One region of the Arthrobacter sp. GmRoot5-12 genome, then DNA from elsewhere that is predicted to be linked to it. Evidence: riboswitches for the same ligand, from Rfam matches in the RefSeq annotation. Region 1 holds a riboswitch; each other region holds the start of a gene.

Region 1 (10,307 bases):
GGCGCCTTGTTGGTGGCGGCGGCGAACTTGGACCCGAACTCACCGAAGGACAGGTGCTGGGCCTTCTTCTCCACGAGGCCGAAGCTCGCGATGTCCCAGAAAGCCGTGGAGCCGCCGACGCCGAGGACCACCTCGTAGCCTTCCGGGGCGCGGAAGAACTGGCTCAGCCCTTCACGGACCGCTCCGACCAGGTTCTTGACCGGGGCCTGCCGGTGCGATGTGCCAAGGATCGTCTTGGAAGCTGCTGCCAGCGCGTCGATCTGCTCCTGCCGGACCTTTGACGGGCCGGCTCCGAACCGCCCGTCCTGGGGCAGGAGGTCGGCGGGGATCGTGATGCTGGTGTCGCTCACAGGTGCTCCAATTCGGCGGGGACAAAAGTTTGGTCCGGAAGGGCGGGCGGTCGGTGGCCGGCAGCGCCGGTGGCTGCGCTGCGGGCCATTCCCATTCTGCCTGAACCGCCGCCGGGGGCGGGAGCCAGGCCCGTCATAGTCCGGACAGTGAGACGTGCCGTCCCCGCGCAGCCCCTCGGGGCGCGGCTATTCGGACAAAGTCAAAATAGGCTAAGCTTTCCCCCGGACTACTTTGCGCGAAGAGGCGATACGGTGGGACAACGCAAGGTACTGCGCTCGAGGAGCTGAGCTGGATGACGGATCTGATCGACACTACGGAGATGTACCTCAGGACCATTCTGGAGCTTGAGGAAGAAAACATCGTTGCCCTTCGGGCCCGTATCGCCGAGCGTCTGCGCCACTCCGGTCCCACCGTTTCCCAGACCATCGGCCGCATGGAGCGGGACGGGCTGGTGGTCGTATCCGGCGACCGGCACCTGGAACTCACGGACACGGGCCGCAAGCGCGCCACGGAGGTCATGCGGAAGCACCGGCTGGCCGAACGCCTGCTGGCAGACGTCATTGGCCTGGACTGGGCCTACGTCCACGACGAAGCCTGCCGCTGGGAACATGTCATGAGCGAGCGCGTTGAGCGCCGCATCTACGAGATGCTGGACCACCCCACCGAGTCGCCGTACGGCAACCCCATCCCTGGCCTTGCGGCGCTGGGCGGCCAGGCGGGGCCCGGCTTTGCCGACGGCGCCATCAGCCTGGTGGAAGCGATGAAGAATTACGGGCCCGCCTCCGGAGTGACCATCAGCCGCCTGGCGGAGCCGATCCAGGTGGAACCGGAACTGCTGGCGCAGCTGGACGAGGGCGGTATCCGGCCGGGTGCCGCCGTGGCGCTGGAACGCGTGGGCGAATACATCTCCGTGCGGGTCCCTGGAATCGAAGGCGCATTGGAGCTGCCGCCCGAGGTTGCCGCCCACGTCTTTGTGGCCATCAGCCAGCCCTGATCGGGGCGCCCATACCCCACAGAGGGGCAACCACGCAAAGGTAACGGAATTGTTACCTAGGGTCTTAAGCCCCTATAGTGGAACCAAGCGTTGATACATAAGCGTTACCTGATCCGGAGCCGAGCTCTGCCAGCGGGCCAGGTGCACGAGTCGTTACTGGCAGAGGCGGGGGAACCACAAGCGGCAGCGGGGGACTGCCTTGGGGTGAAGTCCGTCAGCAGCAAGCCTCTCCAGTGAAGGATTCTTCCGGGAATACCCCCTGTGCAGAAGCTTGCCTAAGGCGGACCGGGTCTTTGATCTCTCTGACCCGAATCCGACAGCTAACTCCGCAGGCTTCTTCCAGAGAGGAACCCTTCTTGACCATGCAGACCTCCCGGGGCCGCCGCCGCGCGGCCGGCCCCCCTTCGGCACCCCGGGTTGCCGAAGTTGTCGCAGCGGAGCGCCCCCGCGACCTGCATCGTGACGCGCGCCGCCGCCGGGGTCCCTTCCGGCAGATGACGGAGTTTGCCGCCGCCAGCGGTATTGGCCAAAAAGCCGGCATTGCCCTTGCCGCCACAGGCCTGGTGCTGACGGTCACGGTGCCCGCCACGAGTCCCGTCATGGCCACGGATGCCGCCGGCAGTGCCCCCATGGCCGCGTCCGCCGTCAGCCCCCAGCCCCAGATCTCGGCCGATGTCGGAGCACAGATCGACTTCAGCCGGTCGGCCGTGGTGACCCAGGCCGACCCGGACGGGAAGCTGAAGCAACTCCTGAGCGCCCAGTCCGCCGGCTCCGTCACGCGTGCCGCTTCGGCCGGCACCCTGGCTGCACCCCTCGCCTCCCTCACCACCGCTTCCCCCTTCGGCTACCGGGTCAGTCCGATCACCGGAGGCTCCGGAGACTTCCACCGGGGCCAGGACTTCGTGGCGCAGTGCGGGACCTCGGTCCTGGCCGCCGCGACAGGTACCGTGACCTTTGCCGGCTGGCACCAGTTCGGTGGCGGAAACCGCGTGGTCATTGACCACGGCAACGGGCTGGAGACCACCTACAACCATCTCTCGTCCTTCAACGTCAAGGTGGGCCAGACCGTCTCCCGCGGGGACGTGGTGGCACTGAGCGGTACCACGGGCGCATCCACTGGCTGCCACCTCCACTTCGAGGTGCAGGTCAATGGCGAAGTTGTCGATCCCATGGGCTGGCTGTAGCCAAATGGTTGCCCGCTCTCACATGTCCGCGACGCGCCGTGACCTGAATGTGACATTGAAGCAAAACTGCTGTACCGTCTAACTCGCGTCAACTTTTCCGAAGTTGACGCTCTTGAGTGGATTGCCTAACTCTGCCACCGCTCAAGGTCCGTTCGCATTTCATCGTCTGGCAGGGGCGGGGGAACCAATTTTGGCCTTCATGTTCAGAAGGCCTTGGGGTTAAGTCACAAGCTTCCCAGGAAGCAGCGTGGCCGGGTGACTCCCATCCGAATCCGACAGCTCACCTCGCAGGCATTGGGAGAGGCTACCTTCGTGTCTTCACGCCATCATTCTGCGCGCCACCGTGCGCAAACGGTTCGCACCAACCCCCTGGACGCCATGTCCAAGGCCGTCAGTGCAAATGCCGGGACCGTAGGCCGCCAGGCTGCCGTTGTGGCAGCGGCTTCCGGCCTCATCCTGAGCATGGGCCTGCCCGCCACGGCAGCTGACACCACGGCCGGTGTCTCTGCCTCCACCGAGTCCGGCTCGTCCCAGGCAGCCCTCGCTGTCACGGCCGCACCCACGGCCACGGTGTCCTTCGAGCGTCCGGTCGTCAAGACCACCGCTGCTCCGAAGGTGGAAGCGGTGCGTACCCAGTCCACGGCCTCGGCGAACCGCGCCACCACTGCAGGCCAGGAGGCGTCTCCGGCCGCCAAGACGGCGGAGACCGTATCCGCTGCGGCAACCTCGGGCATCGCTGCCATCGCCTACACCGGCATCGGCCACTCCTACGTGTGGGGCGGCACCAGCCCGGTCACCGGCTGGGACTGCTCCGGGTTCGTGCAGTGGGTTTACGCCCAGGCCGGAATCAGCATCCCCCGCACCAATGCGTGGAGCATCATGACTCCCACCTCCACCCCGCAGCCGGGTGACCTGGTTGTCCAGAACGGTGGCGCGCACGTCGGCATCTACGTCGGCAACGGCATGATGATCAGCGCACTCAACCCCTCCCAGGGCACGCTGCTCCACTCGCCTGCAGCCACTGGCACCTCCTCGTACTACCACTACGGCAACTAGTTCTTGGGCTTAACGCTCCAAGGGCTATTTCTTTGCCCAAGGCTTTTTCGCTAGAAACCACATCCCCGTTCGGGACGCGCCGACGTACCCCCAAGATGCCGGCGCGTCCAACAACCTTCGCCTGCCTACAAGCGGTTTGAGGGAAAAACGAAAGAGAGAACTGATGACGACTCGTGCCACCGCACGGCATCGCGCCGAGGTCACCAAAACCAACTCGATCGCTGTTATTGCAAAGGCCGTCAGCGACAACGCAGGCGGCATGGGCCGCCAGGCTGCGGTTATCGCTGCCGCTTCCGGCCTGGTCCTGACCAGCGGCATCGCGGCCAACGCTGCCGACGCCAACGTCAAGCGTGATTCCGCTCCGGCGTCCGCACTGGAAGTTGAATCCGCAATCGACGCCCCGATTTCCGCGGCTTCCACCATCGCCATCAGCTACGAGAAGCCCGCTGTCACCACCACGCCGGCTCCCGTCGCCGAGCCTGAGCCCCAGGTCGAGGTGCAGGAAGCTGCTCCTGCCGCCGAGCCCGTTGCGGCTCCCAAGGTCACCGCCAAGGTTGCCACCGCTGCTGCTCCGGCCGCTCCCGCTGCCCAGGCTTCCGCCAGCGGCAAGGGCGCTGCAATCCTCTCGGCCGCCTACGCCCAGCTCGGCGTTATGCAGGACTGCACCATGCTGGTCACCAACTCGCTGGCCGCCGTCGGCATCCACTTCCATGACTGGCCCGCCGGCTACCTGTCCCTGGGCCGCACCGTGAGTGCAGCCGAAGCGCAGCCGGGCGACCTGATCTACTACGCTGACGGCGGCGCGGGCATGGCCCACATTGCTGTCTACGCCGGAAACGGCATGGCAGTCCACGGCGGCTACAACGGAAACCAGACTGTGGTCTTCAGCGCAAACGTGGGTTCCGGCCCCGTGTTCATCCGCGTCAACTAAGCATCCCAAGGCAGGCCTGAACGGCCGCAGGCCTGGCAATGCCCCCAAGGACCCCCGCCATCCCGGTGGGGGTCCTTCGCGCTTAATCGGCCCGCGCCGCCCGCGGCCGACCCTCCCGCGGTGTCCAGCCGTTGTCCTGCTCCAGAGTGGCGATTACCCGATTCTGCACTTCTTTGTTTACTCTTGTGATGTCGATCCATAGCCCGGACATGCCGAGGGCAGCCGGCCCTCGTGCCCCTGACGGGTGCGGCCGTGAAGAGGTAAGTGCATGCGCACTCTCGTTCTGAATGCTGGATATGAACCGCTGGCGGTTATTACTTTCCGCCGGGCGCTGGTGCTTGTGCTCACAGGCAAGGCAAGTGTGGTGGCCGAAGGTGACGACCCCGTGGTGGGCCCTACTGACATTCTGGGCCGCCCGTCCGTGATCCTCCTCAACCGCTACATCCGGCCCCGGTACAACCACTCCACGGCCGTCAGCCGCAGGGGCGTACTCCGGCGCGACGGGCATAAATGCGCCTACTGCGGGAAAGCGGCGCACACCATTGACCATGTTCACCCCAAGTCCCGGGGCGGGGCCGATTCGTGGGAGAACCTGGTGGCCGCCTGCCTGCGCTGCAACAACGTCAAGGGCGACCACACTCCAGCGGAGATGGGATGGACCCTGCGGTTCGTGCCCGAACCGCCGCACGGAACCATCTGGCAGATCAAGGAACTGGAGAAGCCCACGCCGGCCTGGGACCCCTTCCTGCTTCCGGAACGCGCCGCCTGACACCCCGCGCTGCCTGAGTTGCCGTGATGCTCCGGTGCGCCGGACGTTCTGACCCGCAGTGCGGCCCCTACGCTGCCGGTCGCTAGGCTGGGGGAGTGGAAGTGAACGGGCTTGCCTTTGATGCCGTGATCCTGGCCGGGGGGAGGTCATCGCGGCTGGGCGGCGTACCCAAGCAGTCGCTCGTCTTCCAAGGCCAAACCCTCCTCGAACGCGCTGTCGCTGCCGCCGCGGGGGCCCGGCATGTGGCAGTTGTGGGCGAGATGGCTTCCCTGCCAATCTGGCCTCCCAACCTGCTGAGCTGCAGGGAGCAGCCGCACTTCGCGGGCCCGGCGGCAGCCATAGCGGCCGGGCTGGATGCGCTGGCGGACATCGGCGAGGGTGCGCCCTACCTCTTGGTGCTGGCCTGCGACATGCCGCTGGCATCCCAAGCGGTGGCAGCGCTTCAGGAAGCTTTGCAGATGTCCACGGCGGCCGACCCGGCAAATGTCATGGCTGCCGAAGGCGACCGCCCACAGCCACTGGTGGGTTTTTACCGCACGCCTGAGTTAACAAAGGCGTGCAGGGACCTCGCTGCCCGCGGGGCGCTGGTCAACGGCTCTGTCAGGTCGCTCCTTGCTAATCTGGACGTGCAGCTTGTCACAGTCCCTGCCGGGTCCACCTCCGATGTGGATACCTGGGATGACGCTGCCGCGCTGGGGATTGCCGCCGGGAACCAGAGCGAACGCCAGGACCGGCAGACGGGCGGAGCAAACGTGGGAGGCAATTCGTGAAGAGCCAGGACGAAACTCTGGAAGAGTGGTGCAGGGCACTTCTCCAGGCGTACAAGCTTGAGGACGTCCAGGTGGACGTCAACGCGGTGCTGGCGCTTGCGGGCGTCGCCGCCCATGCTGTGGTCCGGCCAGCCGCTCCGCTCACCACTTTCATCGCCGGGTTCGCTGCGGGCCTGGCTTCGGCTCCCGGCAGGGAGATGGACGCTGAATCAATGGATGCGGCCCTGGCCGTTGCCCGCACCCTGGCAAAGGACTACGAGGCTGAGGCTGCCGCCGGGACTCCCGGCGAATGACCGCTGAACCCCAAAGCGATCCGGAAGCGCCACCTGGCAGCGAAGCGGAAGGGCCGGCCGGCATAGCTGGACCCGGACCCACTGGACCCGGACCCACTGAACCCGGAACCACTGACTCCGGCGCAGTCCAAGCCGGGACGGCGGAAGCAGGGCATGCGGGCCAGCACCATGCCGCCCACACGTGGGAAGAGGCCCGGCAGGCGGCGTTCGACGCCGCAACCCCCATTCCTCCCGGACCAGTGGCACTGCGTATCGCGTTGGACCGCAAACTGGACCAGGACATTGTGGCCCTCCAGGACATGCCCCACTATGCGTCCTCGGCCATGGACGGCTGGGTAGTCAACGGAAGCGGCCCCTGGATCCCGGTGGAACCCGGCACCCGGCTGGCACCGCACCAGGCCAGCCCCATCGCCACCGGCGGCCTGATTCCTGCAGGCGGCAAGGCAGTTCTTCGCACCGAGAGCGCAGTCCTTGGCCAGGACGATGAAGGACTCCCACTCCTGATGACCGGAGGCAAGGCCCGCCCGGGCGAGCCCCGCGCGGGAGAGCACATCAGGAAAGCCGGGGAGGAAGCCCTGGAAGGGGACATCCTGGTCAAGGCGGGGGTGGAGCTCAATCCCGCCCACCTGGCACTTGCCGCGCTGGCAGGCTACGACGATGTGCAGGTCCAGGGAAAGCCCGTGGTGCGCCTGGTCCTGACAGGGTCCGAAGTGGTGGAACGCGGCACGCCGGCCCCGGGCCAGGTCCGCGACACCTTCGGCCCGCAGCTGCCGGACGTCGTCGCCATGCTGGGCGGCATACCCGGCGGGCAGCAGCGAATCGGCGACTCCTATGACGAATGGCTTTCGGCGCTCGAAGACGTACTGCCGGACGTGCCGGACGCGCCGGACCTGCCGGCCGACGTCGTCATTACTACCGGTGGCACCGGGCGCTCGGGAACGGACCACCTCCGCAGGGCAGTGGCCGAACTCGGCGGCCGGCTCATCATCGATGGCGTGGCCATGCGGCCCGGCCACCCCGCCGTGCTCGCCGAACTGCCCGACGGACGCTTCGTTTTGGGGCTTCCCGGCAACCCGCTCGCGGCCATGATGGCCCTTTCCACTGTGGGGGCCCCGCTGCTGGCCGCACTGGGGCACCGTCCCATGCCGGCGGTGGAGGAGGTGCCGTGCGGGACCATGATCGAGCCGGACCCCGGGCGTACCCGGCTGATGCCGTTCCGGCTGCTGTACGGCATGGCGTCCCCGGCGCAGCATACGGGGCCAGGGATGATGCGCGGGCTCGCCGCCGCGGACGGTGTGCTGGTAGTGCCACCGCACGGCGTGCAGCTCGGCGAGCCGGTGCCCGCGTTCGCCCTGCCATGGGGGCCGCCAATACCTCCTACCCAGGACGGCCCGGCCAAAGCCAAGCCAAGAAGTGCCGCACGGACAGGCCAGCCCAAGGGTAAGCCGGCACCCAGCGGACCCGTGGACTGGAGCGCCCTCCTGGGCTGAGGCGGCCCCTGTTGGTGCCATGATGGAGTAATGAACAAGCAGGGTGGAACATGGGACGCGTAACCCAGCGCCGCAAGGTGCACAAGTATGTCCTGGACGGTTCGCCGGGAGCCCTGGAGTACCCGGTCCGCCACCGCGAAGACGTCCTCGCCGTCGAGGAACCGCTGGAGATCCGGCTGGGAAAGCTTTCCTATTCGGTCACCATGCGAACCCCGGGGGACGACTTTGACCTGGTGGCTGGATTCCTGGTGTCCGAGGGGGTCATATGGGCCCCCGAACAGCTGGTTTCGCTGCGATTCTGTGCCGGCGAGGACGAGAACGGTGTCCAGACATTCAACGTGGTGGAGGCCCAGCTGCGGCCGGATGTGCCAGTTCCCGACACCGGCCGCAACGTCTACACGTCCAGCTCCTGCGGCATCTGTGGAACGGACTCCATCGAAGCTGTCCAAAAGTCCTCCCACTTCAGCCCCCGGACGGACCCGTTGACTGTGGACGCGGAAGTCCTGGCCGCCCTGCCGGGGATGCTGCGGAAGTCCCAGCGTGTCTTCGAGGACACCGGCGGCGTGCACGCGGCAGGCCTGTTCAGGATCGATGACGACGGCGAGCCGCAGCTCCTGTGCCTGCGTGAGGACGTGGGACGCCACAATGCCGTGGACAAGGTGGTGGGCTGGGCACTGCGCGAGGGCCTCCTGCCTCTTACCGGAACCGTCCTCCAAGTATCTGGCAGGGCGTCCTTCGAGCTGGTCCAGAAAGCATCCCTTGCGGGCATTCCCGTCCTGGCTGCCGTGAGTGCCCCTTCCAGTCTTGCCGTGGAACTGGCCGAGGCGAACGGCTTGACGCTGGCGGGTTTCAGCCGGCACACCAGTTTTAACGTCTACGCCGGGGTCTCGCGGATCCTGCGCCCTGCACCAGCCGTGCCCAGTGGCTAGGGGGTCAATGCAAGGCTGGGACGTGCCTGCCCCGGGCAGGGGGTTGGATGCAATGCTGCCGGAGGGTAGATTTGTCCATCGAATGGACGCGATGATCCAGCCCCGAGCCTAAAGAGGACTTATTTTGCATGACGACCGCAGGATCACGGAAGTCCGCTTGGCCAGGTTTGTGCGCGAGCGCATCGCCCCTGCCGTCTACAGCCGGACGGTCCCGCTTGCCCTGAGCAGTTGGGAGGCCCCCGGTGAACCGGTCCCCGCGCTCGAAGCGATGCGGCAGGAGTTCCAGCCGCAGGAGCACGGCTCCGCCTGGGGCCGGCCGTGGGGGACCACCTGGCTCCGGCTGCAAGGGGAGGTGCCGGAATCCTGGGGCGGCGGCCCGGAAACCACCGTGGAGGTGGTGGTGGATCTTGGGTTCACCACCGAAGCGCCCGGGTTTCAGTGCGAGGGCATCGCCTGGCGGCCTGACGGGACCATCATCAAGGCCATCTCACCCCGCAACCAGTACATTCCCCTGAAGCTGCTGGGCGGCGGCATGGCCGTGGACTTCTACGTGGAGGCGGCCGCGAACCCGGACATGGCGCAAGGCTGGACCTTTGCCGCCACCCCGCTGGGAGACAAGGCGACCGCCGGGGGAGCACCCCAGTACCGGCTGGGCAACATCGCCATCGCTGAACTCAACCAGTGCGTGTGGGAACTCCAGCAGGACGTGTGGACGCTGGCCGGCCTCATGGAACAACTCCCCCTGGAGCTTCCCCGCCGCCATGAGATCCTCCGGGCCTTCGAACGCATGATGGACGTGATGGACCCTGACGATGTTGCCGGGACCGCGCCGGCAGGACGGCAGGAGCTCGCCGAAGTCCTTGCCCGCCCCGCCTACGCATCCGCGCATCAACTGGTTGCCACGGGCCATGCCCACATCGACTCGGCCTGGCTCTGGCCGGTCCGTGAAACCATCCGCAAATGCGCCCGGACGTTCTCCAACGTGGTGGCACTGATGGATGAAGACCCGAATTTTGTCTTCTCCTGTTCGTCCGCGCAGCAGCTGGCATGGATCAAGGAGCTGTACCCGGAGCTGTACAGCCGGATCCGGGAAAAGGTCCGGGCAGGCCAGTTCGTGCCCGTCGGCGGCATGTGGGTGGAATCGGATACCAACATGCCCGGCGGCGAAGCCATGGCGCGGCAGTTCGTGGAGGGCAAGGGCTTCTTCCTGGCGGAGTTCGGCATTGAGTGCAGGGAGGCGTGGCTCCCGGACTCGTTTGGATACAGTGCCGCCCTGCCCCAGATCGTGAAAGCCGCGGGCAGCCGCTGGTTCCTTACCCAAAAGATCTCCTGGAACCAGACAAACAGGATGCCGCACCACACCTTTAATTGGGAGGGAATCGACGGCACCCGGCTGTTCACCCACTTTCCGCCAGTGGACAGCTACAACTCGGACCTCAGCGGCAGGGACCTTGCCCACGCCGAGCGCAACTACCGGGACCACGGCCGCGGAACGGTGTCGTTGGTGCCTTTCGGCTATGGCGACGGCGGCGGCGGACCC
Region 2 (10,307 bases), 2.9 Mb from region 1:
ACGTTCATGGAGGCCACGGTCGACGGCGGTCAGTTGGCCGAGGTCCGGCTGGTCACGGTCCAGCGTGACTGACCCGCCATGCCGCTTGGCATGAGGCCGCCTCTCTGCCTAGGCTAGGAACCGTAAGCATGCTTAGCTTTTTGCTTTCCTGTAACGGCGCAAATCGCGGGCTGCTTCAGTACCCGGGGCGACGAACCAGCCCGTGTCCGCACGACCAGGAGGACCACCATGACTGACCAGTACACCTTCCGCAATCCCGTGACGGCCTACGAAAAAATCTCCCCGCCCAGGCAGCACCAGCCCGAGCCGGGGCTGGATGCAGAACTCGAACCCAAGGCCGACCTGGGCGAGGAGACCTACCGCGGCACCGGCCGGCTGGAAGGCCGCCGGGCCATCGTCACCGGCGCGGACTCCGGCATCGGGGCCGCGACGGCGATCGCCTTTGCAAGGGAAGGCGCCGACGTCGTGCTGTCCTACCTGCCGCAGGAAGAAGCGGACGCCTCGCGCATCGCCGGGATCATTGAAGCGGCCGGCCGCAAGGCCGTCAAGGTGCCCGCTGACCTCAAGGATTCGGCGGCATGCCGCGACCTGGTGGAAACGGCGGTGGCGGTCCTGGGCGGGGTGGATATCCTGGTCAACAATGCCGGGAAACAGGTGGCCCAAGAGGACCTGCAGGACATTTCCGACGAGCAGTTCGACCACACCCTGAAGACCAATGTCTATGCGATGTTCTGGGTGACCAAGGCCGCCGTGCCGCATATGCCTGCGGGTTCGACCATCATCAACACCACGTCCATCCAGGCCTACAACCCGTCCCCCACCCTGGTGGACTATGCCACCACCAAGGCAAGCATCAACAACTTCACCAAGGGCCTGGCCCAGCAGCTTGCGCCCAAGGGCATCCGGGTGAACGCTGTGGCCCCCGGCCCCATCTGGACGCCCCTGCAGGTCAGCAGCGGCCAGCCCAAGGAGCAGCTGCCGGAGTTCGGCCAGTCCACGCCCCTGGGCCGTGCCGGCCAGCCCGCCGAACTGGCCCCCGCCTACGTCTTCCTGGCGTCGCCGGAGTCCAGCTACGTCGTGGGCGAAACGCTGAACGTCAACGGCGGCAGCCCCACGCCCTAGCAGCCAGCCGCGCTCCGGCTGCCCCGGTCCGTGTGGTCAGCCGGCTGCGTCCTGCGCCGCCAGGAGCTCGTCGGTGGCAGGGTCCGGCTCGCCGTTGAAGAACTGGGCCAGGACAGTCTTGAACACTGTTTCTCCGGGTGCTGCCCGGAGGAACAGTGTCATGGAGGAGCGGAGTTTCCTGGCGTCGATGCCACCGAAGATGTCCTCGGCCGGCTGGTCGGCATGGTTGGCCAGGACCGTGGCACACTCGAGAAGCCGCGGGCCCAGGACTTCGTGGTCCAGGTAGGCCCGGGCTTCAGCCAGTGAAGAGATGGCGTATTTACGTGACATGGCGCTCTGCCCCAGCCCGGCAATCTGCGGGAAGATGAACCACATCCAGTGCCCGGACTTCCGGCCGACCTGCAGCTCCCCCAACGCCTGGTCATAGGTTCCGCCGGTGTTTTGGGCGGCAACAAATCGCCCAAGATCAAACGGCTCATTCATGTGGATCTCCTTCATTCGTCCGCTTTTAGAAAGTCAGTTCCTTCATGAGGGCAGGGGCCGCCGCCTGAAGATGGGCGTCCGGGTCCCCGCGCCACCGTTCCACCACACCGCGGGCCCGCTGCCGTTCACGCTCCCCCAGCCCTGCCAGCAGCGGCATCAGGACATCGGAGAGCAGGGGCGCGGTCAGATCCGCTGCCTGGGCGGAGCGGAGGAAGCCTTCCAGCCGGGTCAGGTCCGAATGCTGCAGGAGCCGCACCCGTGACTGCAGCAGCACCACGGCGGCAAGGCGGCGCTCGAAAACCGGGCGGGAGCCGGGCCCCGGCTGTCCCCAGAGGGCAGAGGCCAGCATCACGGTTGCGTCGTGGTCCAGGTCCTTGAATTTGCGCAGGGCGTCGCGCACGGTTCCACGGACGGCGCCCACGGAGGAACCATACGAGGCCAGCACACCGCCCAGGCGGTGTGCGACGTCGTCCGCGCGGTACCAGGCGCCCTCATTCTGGAGGGTACGGTCAACAAATTCCGCCGCAGCGGACACCACGTCCGCTGTGCCGGTCACCGCGCGCGCCCCGCGGAGGCGTGGTGGATGCAGAACGGGGTCCAGGGCCGGGCTTCCAGCCTGCCCTCGGCGATGGGTTCCCCGCACACCGCACAGATGCCATAGGTCCCCGCGGCCAGCCGGGCCAGGGCAGCTTCAATCTGGTCCAGCCCCGTCGAGCTTTGTTTCAGCAGCGCCGATGCCTGTGACAGCTCGAAGGCGATCGTGGCCCCCTCCGGATCGTGTTCGTCGTCGACGTTGGAGTCCTGACGGGCCGAATTCGCAGCGTCGATGTCCGCCCGCAGCGCCGGCAGCAAGGCCATCCGCCGCGTCCGCTCCTCTTCGAGCAGTGCACGGAACCGTTCGAAATCTGGCATGGGGAAAGCCTAGCGCGTCAGTCAGTACCAGTTCAGGGATACGGAATGGTTCCATGCCCCGCAGGGCGACCCGTAGCGGTCACGGATGTAGCCCAGGCCCCATTCGATCTGCGTCCGGTAGCTGGTCAGCCAGTCGCTCCCGGCGCTGGCATACTTGCCGGGCGGCAGTGCCTGGGCAATTCCGTAGGCCCCGGACCACGCGTTGGTGGCGGTGGTCAGCCAGTTGGATTCCTTGGTCCACAACTGGGCCAGGCACAGGAACTGGTCCTGGCCCCAGCCGAAAGCGGCAAGGCGTCCGGACGCGTAGCTTTTCGCCCCTGCCGGATCGTTGACCGCTCCACCGGGAATGGAAGGCACGACGACGGCGGGCGGGCTGGGCAGGGCCGGCTCGGCTGGCGGCGCCTCCGGAACGGAAGGGACAGGGTTGGCCGGCGGAGGGTTGGCCGGGACAGGATTGGCAGGGGCTGGATTCACCGGGACAGGATTGCCGCCCACGGCGGCTGGGGCGGCTGGTGCGGGCGGCCTGGGCTGCTGGGCGGCCGCCGCGGCGGCCCTGGCGGCCGCTTCGGCCTGGCGGCGGGCCTGCTCCTCCGCTGCGGCGCGCTTGGCCGCCTGGGCCGCCTCGTAGGCAGCCAGCGCAGCCTGGCCTTGGCGGTACTCCCCCTCAAGCGCCGCCGTCGTCCCTTTCAGGGCGGCAAGCTGGGCCGTTAGCTCGCCGCCGTGCCGCTGCTCCTCGGCCACCTGCCGTGCCAGTGCGTCCCTGGCGGAACTGGCTGCCCCGGCTTTTGCCTTTGCCTCCCCGGACAGGCGCTCCCGTTCGCTCCTGGCAACCTTTTCCTGTTCCACCAGGGCAGCGGATACCTTTCCGGCCGCCGCCGCCTTGACCACCAACGCGGCCGTCTTGTCCCCCACGAGCTTGACGAGGTTGAGGCCCTGGACGCTGTTGGTCCCCAGGGCGTCCAGCGCCACGAAGAACCCGGCGTTGGTCCCGCCTGTCTTGTACGACTGCACGGCCAGGGCGCCGAGGTCCTTCCGGTACCGGGCCACTTCGTCGTTTGCGCGGGCGGCCCGTGCGGACAGGGTTTCCAGGCGTGATGTGGCGGACTGGAGCTCTGCATCCGCGGCAGCGTATTCGGCGGCCGACCGTACGGCTGCGTCCCCGGCTGCCTCCGACTGCGCCTGCAGGCCGGTCAAGAGCCCGTCGATGGTGGCAATTTCTGCAGCTTTTGCCGCTTCGGACGACTGCGCCTGCTGCACATCCGACCAGGAGGGATATCCGCCGGGCGGCGGCTCCTCCGCTGCGGCCGGCAGCACGGTGGCGGCGGCCAGGGCGATGGCCAGCACGCCACCGAGGAGCGGGATCCCTCGGCTGGTCACGAACAGGGGCATAGTCCCGAAGCTTACCGTCCGGCGCGGCCCCCGAGGGCGCGTCCGTGGCCACATTGTTACCGTTTGCAGCGATAAAGACCCTGCCTGCATCGGTCGAGGTCACCGCCCGAAATGCGAAGTACATCAAGACGTTTGCGCAATTGAGAGGGGAGCCTCGTATGTTATCCAAATGTGACAATCGGGGGCAGCGCGGGTTATGGTCGTTTGGTGTCCCTCTCAGACGGGACATTCCCGTCAGCATGCCGAGCCCTGCCGCTGATCATGGGATTCAACCGCTTTCCGTTTGGCAGGGACGGGGGAACCAAGTTTCTACGGCCACATGTGGCCTTGGGGTTAAGTCGTTAGCGCCTCCGCCCGCGGAGCCAGCTACCGGCCGGGTATCTCCAGCCCGAACCCGACAGCTCACCCCGCAGGCATGGGAGAGGCGATCAACTGTGTCAAAAATTTCCACCACTGCCCGTCACCGCGCGACTCCGGCCCGCTCCATTGTGCTCGAGGGCCTCGCCGTAACCGCCAAGTCCCAGGCCCGTTCGCTGGGCCGTCCGGCGCTTGCCGTTGCTGCAGCGTCCGGTATTGCCTTTGGCGTCGGAGCCCCGGCCCATGCAGGTGTCACCGGCCCGGACACCACTGAGAACACCAGCGTCCAGGCATACTCCGCACCTGCCCCGGCAGCAGCACCCGCCGCAGCAGCAGGAACCGTCCACACGGTGGTGTCCGGCGACACCATCGGGGCCATCGCGGCCGCCCATGGCGTCAGCCTCAACGACGTCCTTGCCGCCAACGGACTGGGACTGTCCTCCATCATCTACCCCGGTGACCAGATCCAGATCCCCGGCGCTGGCCACACCGCAGCCCCGGCGCCGGCAGCAGCTCCCGTCCAGACGGCAGCCGCAACCGCACCGGCAAACACCGGCATGAACATGTCCTACGCCTCAGCCGCCCCGGCGGCGTCCACCGGCACCGGGACCGGCGCTGCCATCCTGGCATCCGCTTACAGCCAGGTCGGCGTGAACCAGGACTGCACCGCAATGGTTGAGAAGGCCCTGCGCTCCGTCGGCAAGTCCGTCGGCGACCTGGCCCCCACGCAGTTCTTCCAGTACGGAACCGTTGTCGGCGCTCCCGCCCCCGGCGACCTGATCATCACCTCCGGCCACGTGGGCGTGTACGCCGGCAACGGCCAGGTTGTGAGCGGCGGCGTCAACGGCTACAGCACCGAGGTCCACTCCATCAGCTGGCTCGGCGGCTACTCCGCAGTCCGCGTAGCCTAGCCTTCGCAACGCTTTGGCAGCAGCAGGCTGGTACTAAACAGCAAAGCTGTTCTTAGACAGGAGGGCGGCAGCCGGGTATTCCCGGCTGCCGCCCTCCTGTCATTTCCGCACCGTACCGCTGAACAGTCACGTCCCGCAGAAGGTCATGTAGGTGCCGAAATCCTCAGGGGCACCTTCGGCGTAGCGTTCCAGGCCCGGCCGCTCGGCGAAGGGGCTGCCGACGGCCTCGAGCAACTGCTGCAGGGGAGCCAGGTTTCCGTCAGTGGCGGCGGACAGCGCCTCTTCCACGAGGTGGTTCCGCGGAATATAGGCAGGGTTCACGCTGTCCATCAGTTCCGCGTCGGGCCCCAGGGCCTGCCACCGCTCCGCCCAGGCGTCGAACGCTTCAAGGTCCAGGACCATGCCGCGCACGGGACGGAGGTCCCCCCGCGCGGCCTTGCCCAGGTTCCGGAAGAACAAGGTGTAGTCCACCGGCCCGTCCTTCAGGATGGCAATGGCACCGTCCACCAGGGCGGAGGCGGCGTCGCTGTCCGCATCCCCCGACAGGCCCAGCTTGGCCTTCATGCCGCCGGACCACGCCTGGCTGTACTGTCCGCGGAATCCGCCAAGTACCTCCACCGCGGGGGCAACCGCCTTTTCCTGGTCCCCGTCGATCAGCGGCAGCATTGCCTCCGCCAGCCGTGCAAGGTTCCATTCGGCCAGCACCGGCTGGTTGGCGTAGGCGTAGCGTCCGCTGACGTCGATGGAACTGTAGACAGCGGCGGGATTGAACACATCCATGAACGCGCACGGGCCGTAGTCGATGGTTTCCCCTGAGATGGTCATATTGTCCGTATTCATGACCCCGTGCACGAACCCCACCAGCATCCACCGGGCCACCAGGTCCGCCTGGGCGGAGACCACCGAGGCGAACAACTCCAGGTAGGGGTTTGGGGCGCCGGCAGCGTGCGGGTAGTGCCTGCCGATGGCGAAATCCGCCAGCCGCTTCAGCAGCTCGAAGTTTTCCGTGGCCCGCGCGTACTGGAAGCTGCCGACGCGCAGGTGGCTGCCGGCAACCCGCGCCAGGACCGCACCGGGCAGCATGCCGTCACGCCTGACCTGCCGGCCAGTTGCCACGACGGCGAGCGAGCGGGTGGTGGGAATGTGCAGGGCATGCATGGCTTCACTTACCACGTACTCACGGAGCATGGGCCCGACGACGGCACGTCCGTCCCCGGCGCGGGCAAACGGCGTGCGCCCCGAGCCTTTGAGATGGAGGTCCAGGAGGCGGCCGCCTTTGTCCGTGACCTCACCAAGCAGCAGGGCGCGTCCGTCGCCAAGCAGCGGAGAGTAGCCGCCGAACTGGTGGCCCGCGTAGGCCTGCGCCACCGGGGTGGCGCCCGCCGGAACGTGGTTGCCCACCAGGAGCCGCACCCCTTCGGGACTGCGAAGGTACCCTGGGTCCAGGCCCAGGTCGCGTGCGAGCCTGTCGTTCAGGACCAGGAGCTCGGGGCTGGGGGCTTCCTCGGCCTGCCAGGGAACGGCGAGTTCCGACAGTTCCCGGGCGAAACGGCCGTCAAAAGTGACCGTGGATTCAGCTGCTGCCGTCATGGCTTAACCCTATCGCCGTAGTTCCGCCCGCTGCTTCCCGTGCTGGTTGCCGGCGGCGGGGAACGGCAATGTGCTGCAGGTCCTCAGCGGCAATGACCGTGGTTCCGGGAGCCTGCGCCCGTGCCTGCTCCGCGAGGTGCGGGACGCCGTCGCCATAGCGTGCGGAGAAGTGGGTGAGCACCAGCATCCGGGACTTCCCGGACGCCGCAAGTTCCCCTGCCTGCCCGGCGGTCAGGTGCAGGTATTGCCGGGCCAGGCCGACGTCGTCGTCACTGAACGTGGACTCGGCCACCAGCAGGTCCGTGCCTGCTGCCAGTTCTTCGGCACCGTGGCACGGTGCGGTATCCATGATGAAAGCGAAGCGCTGGCCCGGCCTGGGAATACTGACCTCTTCCAGCCTGGCCGCTCCGAGGACCCCATCGCGCTGCAGCAGGCCCACGTCGGGCCCTTCGATGCCCGCCGCCCGCAGCCTCTCCGGTAGGAACGTGCGGCCATCTGGCTCGGTGAGCAGGTAGCCGTATGTCTCGATGCGGTGCTTGAGGGGCCGGACCTCAAGCCTGTCCGCCACGGCACCGGCGCCGCCATGTGGATGGAGCCTCACGTCAAGCCCGGGCGGGCTGAGACCCACCAGGGCCCTGACCACCTGGTCACCGGACGCCGGATAATGCAGGTGGACCGGGTGCGCCACGCCGTCCAAAACCATCCGGGAGAGCACCCCGGGAAGGCCGAAGCAATGGTCCCCGTGCACGTGCGTAAGGCAGATCCTGGTGATGGCGCCCGCCGCCACTCCCGCATGGATCATCTGGCGCTGGGTACCCTCGCCGGGATCGAAAAGCAGCCCTTCGCCGTCCCAGCGCAGGAAGTAGCCGTTGTGGTTGCGGGTCCGGGTGGGAACCTGGGACGCAGTGCCCAGCACTACGAGTTCACGCACCGTTGGAATCTGACGCTGCAAGCAACCCTTTGGCGTAGGCGGCCTGGCCGCCGTGCTGAAGGCAGTCCCCCAGGATGCTGACCAGCCGCACGCCCAGGGTGACGGGCGGATCCCAGCGCCTGTCGACCACACGGTCCAGGTCGGAATCCCCGATACCTTCCAGGACCCTGGCAGTCTGCCGGTGAACGGCCTGGTAATACTCCCGCAGGAGTTCCCGGGGCGCGCGGACTGCGTCCACCTGCTGGCTTGAGTGGCCGTAGCCCGTATCACTGTCCGCCAGCGGGAGCCCGAAGCGGGTTACGAATCCTTCGGCCTTCCAGACCTGCTCCAATCCCGAGGCGGACGCAACCTGCGCATCTTCCACCCGTCCCATGTGCCAGACCAGCCACGCGATGGAATTGCCTTGGCCTGCAGGACGCAGCTGCAGCTGCTCCTCATCCAGCCCGTCCAGTACCTGCCCCACCAGGCCGGGGAGGCGGTCAAACGCCTCGAGCAACAACTCCTTGGAGTGCATGGGTCTCCTTCCCTGCGGACCGGGCCCGGGCGCAGCCGGCCCCGGGATTGCTAGCGTTCCAGGTCGTCCGGCTCAAACTCACTGAGGGGCGAGCCGCCAAAGTTTTCCTCGTCGTCGCTTGCGTCTGCTTCCAGGCCTGTGGGATTCCCGCCGAAATCGACGTCGGCTGCTGCTTCACCCAGCGTGGGTGTGTCCGGCGGCACCTGCTCATCGCCGGAGCGGTACCGGGCCTCCGCGCTTTCGTCCCGCAGCGTCTGGTCGCTCAGGAAGTCCTGCTCCTCCCCCGAGACTGCTTCGTCCTGCAGCAGCGGGTCCTCCTGCCAGCGGTCCGGATTGTTCTCTGCAGCCCCGGGGTAGCTGTCAGGTTCCCCGTTGACGGGATCGAGCTCCAGTGACGATGCCGCGCCGGGAGTCTCGTCGAGAAGAACGTCGTCTTCCTGCACAACTTCCAACTCATCGTCGGGGACGTTCTGTTCAGTCATGATGATGCCTTTCTCATGGGCTCCGGGCGGATAATAGTAAGCATACTGAGGAACGGTATGCCTGTGAACAGCCACCGCATTTCTGTCCCAAGCGGACAAACGGCGGTTCCCGGCCGCGCGCCAAGGCCACAGGGCGGCCTGAACAGCGCTTCCGTGACTTTTGGCCCTAGAGTGCCGGTGGCGGCGGGGCCAGTCTTGAAAGGCAGGAAGACCAGTTCAAGACGACCAGGAAGTGCGGCCATGACATCCCAGAAACCCATCGCTGTGGGCACCAACGACTCAGCGCAAAGCCAGGCCGCGGTCCTGTGGGCGGCCCGCCGCGCCCACCGGACGCACCTGCCTCTGGTGATCCTCCACGTCGTCGACGACCGGTGGGTAGCTGAACCCTACCCCTGGTTTGGAACCCTCCAGCAGGCCGGCGAGGAACTGCTCAGGACCGCCGCCGGCAGGCTCGAAGGAACCGTGACGGTCACGCCGACTACGGAACTGCTCACCGGAAGCGTGGGCGGCCAGCTGGCCAAGTATTCGAAGAAGACCTCGATGATGGTCATCGGCTCCGGCAGCGGGCACCTTGGCGGGGCCCTCGCCGACCGCGCACTCCAGGTGGCGACCGCCGCCAAAGTCCCTGTCGCCGTCGTCGGGACCCAGGACCTCGAAGGCAGGTCCGGTGTGGTGGTCGGCGTTGACGGGTCTGCCGAGGCAACGCGGGCCGTCGCCTTCGCCGCGGCCGAGGCCGACCGCGAGGGAGACGAACTCACCGTCGTTTATGCCGTCAATGCGCCCGACCCCATCATCGACGCCGGCCTGACGCCGGGGGCGCTCGCGGACCTCATCGTGGACGAAGAACGCGTCGTGCTCTCCGAAACCGTGGCCGGGCTCAAGGAAGACTACCCGGACCTGACCGTGCACCAGCGGCTCGACAGGGAAAAAAACGCGGTGGACGCCCTTGTCGAGGCCGCCGCCGGGGCACGGCTGCTTGTGGTGGGCAGCCGCGGCCGGGGCGCCTTCAAGCGCCTTTTGCTCGGTTCGACCGCACACGGCGTGCTCAGGCACCTCCCGTGCCCCACGATCATTACCCGCACTGACACCGTTCACAGCCCCCTTTAGGCCGCAGCGCCTGCTGGTCCTTCTTCCCGCTCCACATCCTCCCCTACAGCGGAAGGTTCCACGCCATGAAAAAACCCGCCGCCATCATCATGCTGGTCCTCGGCATCCTGATCTCTCTTCCGGGACTGGCCGCGCTGGCGGGAGGAGCCGTGGCATCGGCGGTGGGATCGATCCAGGGGGACGGATACCTGACCTCCGGCACATCCCGTTTTTCCGTCAGTTCCTTTGCCCTCACCTCTCCGCGGGCCGAGGCCATCGGCGAGGATGTGCCGGGCAGGCTTCCTTTCGACATCGGTACCCTGCGGCTGCGGATTGCATCAATGACCCCCGACAAAGCGGTGTTCATTGGCATCGGCCCGCAGGCCGACGTCGAACAGTACCTGTCAGGTGTGCACCACTCGGAGCTGCTGAACATCCGGCAGCGGCCTTTCCGCGCCGAATACCGTGACGTTCCGGGCGGCAACCCCGCATCGCCGCCGGCCGGCCAGCGCTTTTGGACGGCGTCCGTT
Region 3 (10,307 bases), 150 kb from region 1:
CGCCGTCGTTCGACCGTCCCATCGTCCGGGACGTGGTGGCCGAGGAACTGCACGACGGCGAACACTCCGGACGCGGGAAGGGCAGCGCCGAGTGATAGTTTTGGGGGATGCGCACTCTCGTTGTTGACCACCCCCTGGTCGCCCACAAGCTCACTGTCCTGAGGGACAAGAACACGCCGTCGCCGGTCTTCCGCCAGCTGACGGAAGAGCTGGTGACCCTGCTGGCCTACGAAGCCACTCGGGAGGTCCGCACCGAGCCCGTCACCATCGAGACGCCCGTCAGCACCACCGTCGGCACCGCCTTCACCAAGCCCACCCCGCTGGTGGTTCCCATCCTGCGCGCCGGCCTGGGAATGCTGGAAGGCATGACCAAGCTGGTTCCCACCGCTGAAGTGGGTTTCCTGGGCATGGCCCGGGACGAGGAGACGCTGGACATCATCACCTACGCGGAGCGCCTGCCGGAGGACCTCACCGGCCGCCAGGTTTTCGTCCTGGACCCCATGCTGGCCACGGGCGGAACCCTGCGCGAAGCCATCAAGTTCCTGTTCAAGCGCGGCGCTTCCGATGTCACCTGCATCTGCCTGCTGGCCGCCCCCGAGGGCCTGGCGCGGCTGGAGGAGGAACTGTCAGGGGCCAACGTGCACATCGTCCTGGCCTCCATCGACGAGAAGCTCAACGAGAAGTCCTACATTGTCCCCGGGCTGGGCGACGCCGGCGACCGCCTCTACGGCATCGCCGGGTAGCGCTGCTGCCCTGTTTGAACGGGCTCTTTCCCAACGGGTGTCCCGCCGCTAGCCTGTGCGGATGGACTGGAAACTCGAGCTTGTCTTTGTCCCCGTATCCGACGTTGACCGTGCCAAGGACTTCTACGTCAACAAAGTGGGCTTTAACGCCGACTACGACGAGCGGCCGTCGGACTCCATCCGCTTTGTGCAGTTGACGCCGCCGGGCTCGGCCTGCTCCATCTGCATCGGCGAAGGACTCGTCGACGCCCCGCCCGGCACGGGCTCCAACCTGCAGATGGTAGTCGACGACATCAATGCGGCGCATGACCAGCTCAAGAGCAACGGCGTGGATGTCAGCGATGTGGACGTCCAGGACTGGGGCCACTTCGTGTACTTCGCCGATCCGGACGGAAACAAGTGGGCTGTCCAGTACATCCCGTGGCGGAACGCCGGGCAGGGCGCTGGCGGGAACACCGGACAGGGCGCCGGACCGGGCGCTGGTTAACCAAAGCGGCGGGCCGCATCATGATGATGCGGCCCGCCGCTTTGGTGCAGTTCCCCCGGCATCGCTGCCGCCGGGGGGAGGAGTGCCTAGTACCAGTTGTGGGCCAGGTGGAAGTTCAGGGCACCACAGGGCGACTGGTAGCTCTTCTTGATGTAGTCCAGGCCCCAGTTGATCTGCGTGCGGTAGTTGGTGAGGTAGTCCGCGCCGGCGCTTGCCATCTTCTCAGCGGGCAGGGACTGGACGATGCCGTATGCCCCGCTGCTGGAATTGGTGGCCGTGGTGGTCCAGTCGGACTCCTTGGTCCACAGCGTCTGCAGGCACTGCATCTGGTCCGGTCCCCAGCCAAACGCCCCCAGCTGGCTGGCGGCGTACGCTTGGGCGCCTGCAGGATCGTTAACCGCGACGGCGCGAGCCGGCTCAGGTGCGGGGGCGGGCTCAGGCGCCGGGGCCGGGGCAGGCGCTGCGGGTGCTGCCGGTGCCGCTGCGGGGGCCGGTTCCGCTGCCTGCGGTGCCACGCTGATGGCAGCGGGCGCGGGGCTTGCTGCCGGGTTGGAGCGGATCTCGCTCTTCTCGATGCTCATTTGAGCGTCGGACGCCGACGTGGAAGGGTTGGACGCGGTGGATGACACCGGAGTCATGCTGCTGGTGGCCTGTCCTGCCGCGCCTACCCCCACCAGCACCGCGCACGATGCTGCAAGGACGGCGGCGCGCTGGCCCAGGGTGGTCTTCTTGGCCTGCTGCGCGGCCCTGTGTTTAGCCTTGGCCTGCAGCAGGCGTGCTTCTGCCGTGTTTTTGGACATGATTGATCGCCTCTCACACCTGCGGAGTTAGCTGTCGGGTTCGGATGAGGGCATCCGGCCGTACGGAAAGATCACGTACTGGCTTAACCCCAAGGGCATTCAATGCCCGGGACGGTGGGTCCCCCGCCTCTGCCGTAGCTCAATCGGAATCCGGGGAAGCGGCAGAGCTTGGCGTCGACCCGGGATATGCGGCCCGAACGGGGGCCGCACCCAATCGACGCTACAGGAAGTGCACGCGAAAGTCACATTTAGGTAACGGAAGTCACGATCCTCAGCGCGTTGATTTGCCGGATTCCCCGTTCGTAACCTCGGTCCCATTGGGGTATGGCCGCCCCATTTCATGAGCGCAGCGCGCCGACCGTTACAGTTCCCGTTACCCAGCCAACAGGTAGACGGTGGTGCCGCCAATGCTCTGCGCCGTGAAGTTGTTCGCCACCCACTGGGCGATCTGGGCGGCAGCGTCCGAACCGGTACTGGCCCGGATGGTTCCGCCTGTGATGAAGTAGTGGATCTTTCCCTGGGACACCAGATCCTGGAACTCCGCCAAGGTAGGGGCGGGATCTGTGCCGTTGAACCCACCCACCGCCATGACCGGCAGTTCCGTTGCCAACTGGTAACCGGCAGCGTTGTTCGAACCCACCACTGCCGCTGCCCAGGTGTAGCCTGAGGCGCCATTCCTGAGTGCTGCCACGAGTTCCGCGGACGGCGTTGGGGCGCCCAAGAGGCCTCCCAAGGCCCCGCCTCCGCGACCACCGGCAGCAGCGGTTCCGCCGGGAAGTGTTCCTCCGGACGCGCCCTGCTGGCGGGCCGTGCTTCCCTGGGTTGTTGGCTGCCTGGTGCTGCCTGTCCCGGTCCCGCCAAGGCCGGTCCGGCCAGGGCCCGTCCCGCCAGGGCCGAAGCCCGACGACGGCCCGGCACTGACTATCGCCCCGCTGTGCGTTGTCGACGCCGTGGAAAGGGAGTACGCCAGCGGCCCGGTGAGCGACGCCGCAATGGCGAGCGCCGCCGTCGTCCGCTGCACGGCACGCCAGCGCAGGAACCTGCCGAACGCCACGCCCGCTGCGGCCGCCAAGCCTCCGGAAAGGACCAGCCAACGCAGCCCCGCGCCGTAGGCGGACGTGGTGCCAAGCAGCTGGAAGGCCATCAGGGCGGCCGCGGCCACCGCTGCGGCCAGCAGGAGTGCGGCGGGTGGCTGCTGCCGGTGCTGCCACAGGAGGACCGTGCCCAGCCCCGCAAGCCCGGCGATCCCCGGCGCCAGCGCCACGGCGTAGTAAGGGTGGATGATGCCCGCCATGAAGCTGAAGACCAGGCCCGTCACCAGCACCCACAAGCCCCAGATGATGACGGCGGTGCGGACCGCATCCGTCCGCGGTGCCCGCCGGCCCAACCACAGCAGGCCCGCCGCAAGGATCAGGGCGGACGGCAGCAGCCACGCGATCTGGCCGCCGAACTCGCTGTTGAACATCCGGAGCAGCCCGGGATCTCCCCAGCCGTTGCCGCCGCCCACACTGCCGGTCTCGTCGCCCGTCAGCCGGCCCAGCCCGTTGTAACCCAGCGTGAGCTCCAGGATGGAGTTGTTTTGCGATCCGCCGATGTAGGGACGCAGGCCGGCCGGCGTCAGCTCCACCGCCAGGAGCCACCACCCGGCGGAGGCCACCATGGCCGCTCCCGCCGCGGCCAGCCGGAGCAGGCGCCGCGGGAGCCTGTGCGGGCCTGCCAGCGCGTAGGCGATGGCGAATCCCGGAACCACCAGCAGGACCTGCAGCTGCTTGGCCAGGAAGCCGAAGCCCAGGAACACTCCGGCCAGCAGGAGCCAGCGCAACCGGTCCTCCTGGACTGCACGGAGGACCGCGTAGGCGGCTGCCGTCATGAGCAGCACCAGCAGGGCGTCCGGGTTGTTGAAGCGGAACATCAGCGTGGCAACGGGGGTGAGGGCCAGGACGGCTGCGGCGATCAGTCCTGCGCGGTGCGCCAGCCGTGGATCGGCCGTGGCAGGCGCCGCGGCCCGCCGTACGGCCAGGTAGAGCAGCCAGGCGGTGCCGACGCCCATCAGCGCCTGGGGGACCAGGATGCTCCAGGAACTGAGGCCGAAGATCCGGACGGACAACCCCATGACCCACAACGACGCCGGCGGCTTGTCCACCGTGATGGCGTTGGCGGCGTCGGAGGAGCCGAAAAACCAGGCCGCCCAGTCCTGCGATCCGGCCTGGGCCGCGGCGGAATAGAACGCGTTGGCCCAGCCGGATGCTCCAAGGTTCCACAAGTACAGCACGGCGGTCCCGGCCAGCACCGCTGCCAGTTCCAGCCGCCGCCGGAGCGCCCGCGGGTCCGGCCGGAAGCGGGCCGGGACAGGATGATGCGCGGCGGCAGGAGCACCGGCAGGGTGTCCGGTGTGGACCGACGCAGTGTGGACGGACACTGGGTAGTGGCTGGCCATTGAGTCCTACTTGGTGAGTTGGTACACGGTGGAGTTGCCTACGGTCTGGGCCTGGAAGTTGGCCTGGACCCAGGCGGCCACCTCTGAATTGCCGCGGCCACCCATGCCGCCGCCTCCCATGCCACCGCCTTGGATGAAGTAGCCGATCTCGCCCTTGGCCACCATGTCCTGGAACTGGGCGAGCGTGGGGTAGGGGTCCCCGCCGTTCCAACCGCCCAGGGCAATGACGTTGGTGTTCGTGGCGAGTTCCAGGCTGGCTGCCTGGCTGGCGCCGGAGACGATCGCGGACCACTTCGTGGTGGTGGCCTTCAGGAGTGCCGCCACCGCCGCATCTGCGGATCCTTCGCCCGGGCCCCCGGCGCCGCCGGCGCCCCCGGTACCGCCGGGGCCGGCTGCGCCGTCGATGCCGCCGAAGGGATCGAGTCCACCCGCGCCGTTGGCAGCGTCAGTGGCGGCCTCCCTGCCGTCAGCCCGTGCGCCGCCGAATCCAGCGGCACGGTTGCCGAAGCCACCCGCGGACGAACCCGCCGGGCCCGACGTCGGAATGGAACCGGAGTGGGCGGAAGCAGCGGTGGCGAGGGTCCACCCCGCTGTCCCAAGACCGCCGGCCAGGAGGGATACGACGACGACGGCGGCCGCACCGGCCCGGCGGAACCGTCCGGAGGCGCCCAGTTTCGAGGTGCCCGGTTTTGAGGTGCCCAGTGCATCGAGGCGGAGGAGGATTGCGGCGGCGGCGAGGACGCCGAGCACGATGATGGCGACCCGCAGCCAGGGGAGCCACGACGTGTCGCGGCCCAGCAGGACTGCCGACCACACAGAGGTGCCGAGGACGGTCACGGCGAGGACGATCCGGGCCGGCCAGTAGCTGCGGCCACGCCAGAGCTCCACTGCGCCTATGCCCACCAGCGCTGCGATCGCCGGCGCCAGTGCCACTGAGTAGTAGGGATGGACAATGCCGCTCATGAAGCTGAAGACACCTCCGGTGACCACGAGCCAGCCGCCCCACAGGATCAGGGCCGCGCGGCCCGGGGAGGTGCGTACTTCCCGGCGCGTGAACCAGAGGCCTGCCACCAGCAGGACCAGGGCGGCGGGCAGAAGCCACGAGACCTCACCGCCAAAGCTGGTGCCGAACATCCGCAGCAGCCCGGCCGCCCCGCCGAATCCGGCGTTGCCGCCGCCGAAGCCGCCTCCGGGACCGCCGGCAGCAGCACCCCCGGCCCCGCCGGGCATGCCCTCGCCGGAACCGGTGAGACGGGCCAGTCCGTTGTAGCCGAACGTCAGTTCAAGGAAGCTGTTGGTGCTGGACCCTGCCATGTACGGCCGCTCGGAGGCCGGTGTCAGCTGGAACAGGGCGATGTAGCTGCCGGCAACCACGACGATTCCGCCCAGCGCGCCAAGCAGGTGCACCAGCCGGCGCCCCACCGGCGTGGGTGCGGCCCACAGATAGGCCAGTCCCAGCGCGGGAACAATCAGGAAGCCCTGCAGCATCTTGGTCAGGAATGCCAGGCCAACCACGGCGCCGGCGGCCACCAGCCACTTCCAACCCGCCCTCTCAATGGCGCGGGTGGTGAAGTAGGCAGCAAGCACCAGGCACAGGGTGAGCATGGCGTCCGGGTTGTTGAACTTGAACATGAGCGCAGCCACCGGCGTCAGCGCCAGGGCAGCGCCGGCCAGCAGGCCTGCGGCAGGTCCCGAGACGCGTTTGACGGCCAAGTAGAGGAACCCGACGGCGGCCACCCCCATGAGTGCTTCCGGCACCAGCATGCTCAGTGGTGAAAAACCGAAGATGCGCCCTGCGAGGGCGGGGATCCAGAGTGCTGCCGGCGGCTTGTCCACCGTGATGGCGTTCCCTGCGTCCAGCGAGCCGAAAAGGAACGCCGTCCAGTCCTTGGTGCCGGCCTGGATGGCGGCTGCATAGAAGGAGTTTCCGTAGCCGGTTGCTGCCAGGTTCCACAGATACAGGACCGCCGTGGCTGCCAGGAGCCCCACGGCGGAAGGCCTCACCCAGCGGGGCTGCGCACCGAAGGCGTAGCGGGTCCAGCGGGGTGCGGTATCGGCCGCCCCGGGGGAGGAGGCAGCGTGGCCGGATGGCGACGGCTGCCGGCCGGCGGGTGAGCCGGCGTCCGCCGGCGAAATGGTGGAGGTCATGATGCTGCCGTTTCTGTCGAAGTGGGGGCGTCTTTGGTGGTCCGGTTGCCGTGGTTGCCGCGGAACACCCAGAGCCGGAACAGCAGGAACCGGACCGCCGTGGCTGCCAGGTTCGCCGCCACAACGGTGAGGACTTCCACCCACCGGTCAGGCGTCGTCGTCCGGTGTACAAAGGCGAGTGCTCCGGAGGTGAGCAGCAGGCCGATGCCGAACACGATCAGCCCTTCGAAGTGGTGCCGGACCGGGTTGCCGCCCTGGATGCCGAACGTGAAGCGCCTGTTGGCGCCAGTGTTGGCCACGGCGGTGATCAGCAGTGCAAGGAAGTTGGCCAACTGCGGGTCCATGAATCCCCGGCAGAACACGAAGATCAGGAGGTACGCCAGGGTTGAGGCGGCGCCAATCGCGGCGAACCGGACCAGCTGGCCGAAAAGGCTGCTGCCGCGTGTCTGCTCACCGGACCGCGAGGACGCCGGGATCGGACCCCGTGCCAGGGCTGCGCGCAGTTCCGGGACCGGGATGCGACCGTAGACCAAGTCGCGGGTGAGCCGGGCCATTCCCCTCACGTCGGCCAGTGCTGTGCGTACCACGTCCACGCTGGAATCGGGATCGTCGATCCAGTCAACGGGGACCTCATGGACACGCAGGCCGCAGCGTTCGGCGAGGACCAAAAGCTCGGTGTCGAAGAACCAGGAGTTGTCCACGGTGTAGGGCAGGATCTGCTGGGCGACGTCGGCGCGGATGGCTTTGAACCCGCACTGCGCGTCGCTGAACCGCGCGCCCATGAACGAGTGCAGCATCATGTTGTAGCTGCGTGAGATGAACTCCCGCTTGGGCCCGCGGACGACGCGGGAGTTGCGGGTCAGCCGGGTGCCGATGGCGAGGTCCGAATGCCCGGAAATCAGGGGCGCCAGCAGCGGCGGCAGGGCGGCGAGGTCGGTGGAAAGGTCCACGTCCATGTAGGCCAGCACCGGTGACGGGGAGGCCAGCCACACTTTGCGCAGGGCGTTGCCGCGGCCCTTCTCATCCAGGTGGACCGCCACGAGCTCAGGGAACTCCCGGGCCAGCCGCTCGGCGATCTTCAGGGTTCCATCCGTGCTGGCGTTGTCCGCCACGGTGATCCGGAAGCTGTGTGGAAAGGTATCCAGCAGGTGCCCGTGGAGCCGGCGAAGGCATTCCTCAAGGTCACGTTCCTCGTTGAAAACGGGAATGGTCACGTCAAGGACGGGGACGGTGGTACGGGTGTCCACGGGTGCGCGCCGCGCGGCATGTCCGCGGGAAGGAAGGCCCGCCGGGGCCACCGCGGCGTCCGGCAGGGTTCCTGAAGTGGAGTCGGTGAGAGTCATGGATCAACAGTGGCGCCGCCGGATTTGAGGGCTTTAGGCGCAACCTGTGATGTGCCTGTGTAACTGGCGCTGTGCAACCGGCGCTGTGCAACTGGCGCAGTGCAGTTGGCGCGGGCTTGGCCTTCAGTGGCCACCGCCCTGTGCGTGTGTGGCGGTCAGGCGGCGGCGGGTCCGGGCACGGGAAGGCGGACCGCAAACTCGGTCCTGCCTGGCCGGGACACCAGTTCCACCGTGCCTCCGTGGGCCATGACGATGGATTCGACGATGGACAGGCCCAGGCCCGACGAGCCTTCTGAGCCTGAGCGGGCGGCGTCGGCCCGGGTGAAGCGCGAAAAGATGTTGCCCTGGAATTCGGCGGGGATGCCGGGCCCGTCGTCGGTAACCGTCACCACCACGCTCCCATCGGCCGAGCGCATCAACCCGGTGGTTACGGTGGTGCCGGCCGGTGTGTGCTTCCGGGCGTTGGACAGCAGGTTGGCCAGCACCTGGTGCAGCTGGGTGGCATCCCCGCGGACCGTGACGGGCTCATCGGGCAGCGTCAGCTGCCACGTGTGGTCCGGGGCCATGATCTTTTCATCGCTGACGGTTTCCACCACCAGCTGGGTAAGGTCCACATCGGTGGTTTCGGTTGCCTTGCCCTCATCAAGCCTGGCCAGCAGGAGCAGGTCCTCCACCAGCGCGGTCATGCGCTCGGACTGGCTTTGGACGCGGCCCAGTGACTTCCGGCCGTCCTCGGTAAAGGTCTCGGTCATGCGCATCAGCTCGGTGTACCCGCGGATGGCGGTCAGGGGCGTCCTGAGCTCATGGGAAGCGTCCGCAACGAACTGGCGCACCTTCATCTCGCTGCGCTGCCGGGCCTCCAGGGCGCTGGAGACGTTGTCCAGCATCAGGTTCAGGGCATGGCCCACGCTGCCCACCTCGGTGGTGGGATGCGCTGCGGACGGCGGTACGCGCACGGCAAGCGCCACCTCGCCGGCGTCGAGGGGCAGTTTGGAGACCTTGGTGGCGACGTCGGACAGCTGTTCCAGCGGACGCATGGTCCGGCGGATCAAGGCAGTGCCCGCAAGCCCGATCACGACCAGGCCGCCCAGTGACACCAGCACCATCGTGAGCACCAGCGAGGCCTCGGTGCTTTGTTTCGTTGCCAGCGGCAGGCCGGTGATCACCACGTCGCCGTAAGGGGTGGCCGTGGCCATCAGCCGGTAATCGCCGTTGGACAGCTTGCGGTCCACGGGAAGGCCATTGCGGGGCAACGCCTGCAGGGTGGCCACATCGGCGGAAGTCAGCGCCGTGCGGGTGGCATCGGAAGACAGGAAGCCCGCCTCCCGGCTGACCTGGCCGCCCACCACCCGTGCGTTGAGCGTCCCCACACTCTGGCCCCGGGCATCGAGGGGGTCCGGTCGGCCGGACGGGTTGCCCTCCGGCGGCCGTCCGCGGGAGGCCAGCATCAGCTGCGAGTCCAGCTGGTTGGTCAGGACCACATCCATGGAGGCGTAGCTGACCACGCCGATGGCGCTGGAGATGGCCACCAGGAGCGCCATGGAGAGCAGGATCAGGCGGGTGCGGAGGTGCCAGGTGGACGGGTTGAACCAGGACCGGCCGGTGGGCCGGGGGACACCGGAAAGAGACACGCGTTTCCTTTGGCTAGTCTGCGGGCTTGATGACGTAGCCTGCTCCGCGCACGGTGTGGATCATCGGCGGATGGTTGGCTTCGATCTTCTTGCGCAGGTAGGAAATGTACAGTTCCACGATGTTCGCCTGGCCGCCGAAGTCGTAATCCCAGACATGGTCCAGGATCTGGGCCTTGCTGACCACGCGCTTGGGGTTTTCCATCAGGTACCGGAGGAGCTCGAACTGTGTTGCCGTCAGCTGGATCCCTTCCCCGGCACGGGTGACTTCACGGGTGTCCACATTGAGCACCAGGTCGCCGACCACCAGTTCGGCAGTGTCCATGGCGGCCACGCCGGAACGCTGCACCAGCCGGTGCAGGCGCAGCAGGACTTCCTCCATGCTGAAGGGCTTGGTGACGTAGTCGTCCCCGCCGGCGGCCAGTCCCACAATCCGGTCCTGGACGTCGTCTTTGGCCGTCAGGAAGAGCGCAGGCACCTCCGGCGCAAAGGCGCGGATCCTGCCCAGCAGCTCCACGCCGTCGAACCCCGGCAGCATGACGTCCAGCACCAGGACATCCGGGTGGAAGTCCTTGGCGAGCTTGACGGCAGTGGGACCGTCCGCTGCCACGGCCACGGACCAGCCCGCCATGCGCAGGCCCATGCTCATGAGCTCGGACAGGCTCGGCTCGTCATCCACCACCAGGGCACGGATCGGCGACCCGTCCGGGTGGGTGAGCTG

Evidence for each region. A riboswitch is a leader RNA that binds a small molecule or an ion and turns the genes downstream of it on or off. The one in region 1 is predicted to bind cyclic di-AMP.
Region 2: another riboswitch for cyclic di-AMP. It lies ahead of AC6JAM_RS18220 (C40 family peptidase); the one in region 1 lies ahead of AC6JAM_RS04645 (M23 family metallopeptidase).
Region 3: another riboswitch for cyclic di-AMP. It lies ahead of AC6JAM_RS05285 (aggregation-promoting factor C-terminal-like domain-containing protein); the one in region 1 lies ahead of AC6JAM_RS04645 (M23 family metallopeptidase).

The regions. Positions count from the first base shown of each region.
Region 1 is NZ_AP046056.1:1,030,869-1,041,175, reverse strand. Features, by position in the region: gene serC (phosphoserine transaminase) at 1-350, opposite strand, end outside; gene AC6JAM_RS04650 (iron-dependent transcriptional repressor DtxR) at 644-1,345, shown strand; cyclic di-AMP (ydaO/yuaA leader) riboswitch at 1,471-1,695, shown strand; gene AC6JAM_RS04645 (M23 family metallopeptidase) at 1,708-2,529, shown strand; cyclic di-AMP (ydaO/yuaA leader) riboswitch at 2,658-2,837, shown strand; gene AC6JAM_RS04640 (C40 family peptidase) at 2,908-3,585, shown strand; gene AC6JAM_RS04635 (NlpC/P60 family protein) at 3,749-4,516, shown strand; gene AC6JAM_RS04630 (HNH endonuclease) at 4,785-5,285, shown strand; gene mobA (molybdenum cofactor guanylyltransferase) at 5,381-6,055, shown strand; gene AC6JAM_RS04620 (DUF6457 domain-containing protein) at 6,052-6,348, shown strand; gene AC6JAM_RS04615 (molybdopterin molybdotransferase MoeA) at 6,345-7,838, shown strand; gene fdhD (formate dehydrogenase accessory sulfurtransferase FdhD) at 7,889-8,767, shown strand; gene AC6JAM_RS04605 (alpha-mannosidase) at 8,892-10,307, shown strand, end outside.
Region 2 is NZ_AP046056.1:3,913,489-3,923,795, reverse strand. Features, by position in the region: gene AC6JAM_RS18250 (metallophosphoesterase family protein) at 1-72, shown strand, start outside; gene AC6JAM_RS18245 (glucose 1-dehydrogenase) at 229-1,122, shown strand; gene AC6JAM_RS18240 (DUF1810 domain-containing protein) at 1,159-1,605, opposite strand; gene AC6JAM_RS18235 (DNA alkylation repair protein) at 1,631-2,161, opposite strand; gene AC6JAM_RS18230 (TraR/DksA family transcriptional regulator) at 2,158-2,517, opposite strand; gene AC6JAM_RS18225 (coiled-coil domain-containing protein) at 2,539-3,906, opposite strand; cyclic di-AMP (ydaO/yuaA leader) riboswitch at 4,167-4,337, shown strand; gene AC6JAM_RS18220 (C40 family peptidase) at 4,341-5,174, shown strand; gene AC6JAM_RS18215 (protein adenylyltransferase SelO) at 5,301-6,764, opposite strand; gene AC6JAM_RS18210 (ribonuclease Z) at 6,748-7,695, opposite strand; gene AC6JAM_RS18205 (mycothiol transferase) at 7,688-8,209, opposite strand; gene AC6JAM_RS18200 (hypothetical protein) at 8,260-8,691, opposite strand; gene AC6JAM_RS18195 (universal stress protein) at 8,932-9,798, shown strand; gene AC6JAM_RS18190 (DUF4389 domain-containing protein) at 9,864-10,307, shown strand, end outside.
Region 3 is NZ_AP046056.1:1,183,788-1,194,094, reverse strand. Features, by position in the region: gene AC6JAM_RS05300 (phosphatase PAP2 family protein) at 1-95, shown strand, start outside; gene upp (uracil phosphoribosyltransferase) at 108-743, shown strand; gene AC6JAM_RS05290 (VOC family protein) at 805-1,230, shown strand; gene AC6JAM_RS05285 (aggregation-promoting factor C-terminal-like domain-containing protein) at 1,317-2,030, opposite strand; cyclic di-AMP (ydaO/yuaA leader) riboswitch at 2,036-2,196, opposite strand; gene AC6JAM_RS05280 (ArnT family glycosyltransferase) at 2,404-4,467, opposite strand; gene AC6JAM_RS05275 (ArnT family glycosyltransferase) at 4,474-6,615, opposite strand; gene AC6JAM_RS05270 (bifunctional glycosyltransferase family 2/GtrA family protein) at 6,612-7,958, opposite strand; gene AC6JAM_RS05265 (sensor histidine kinase) at 8,114-9,589, opposite strand; gene AC6JAM_RS05260 (response regulator transcription factor) at 9,603-10,307, opposite strand, start outside.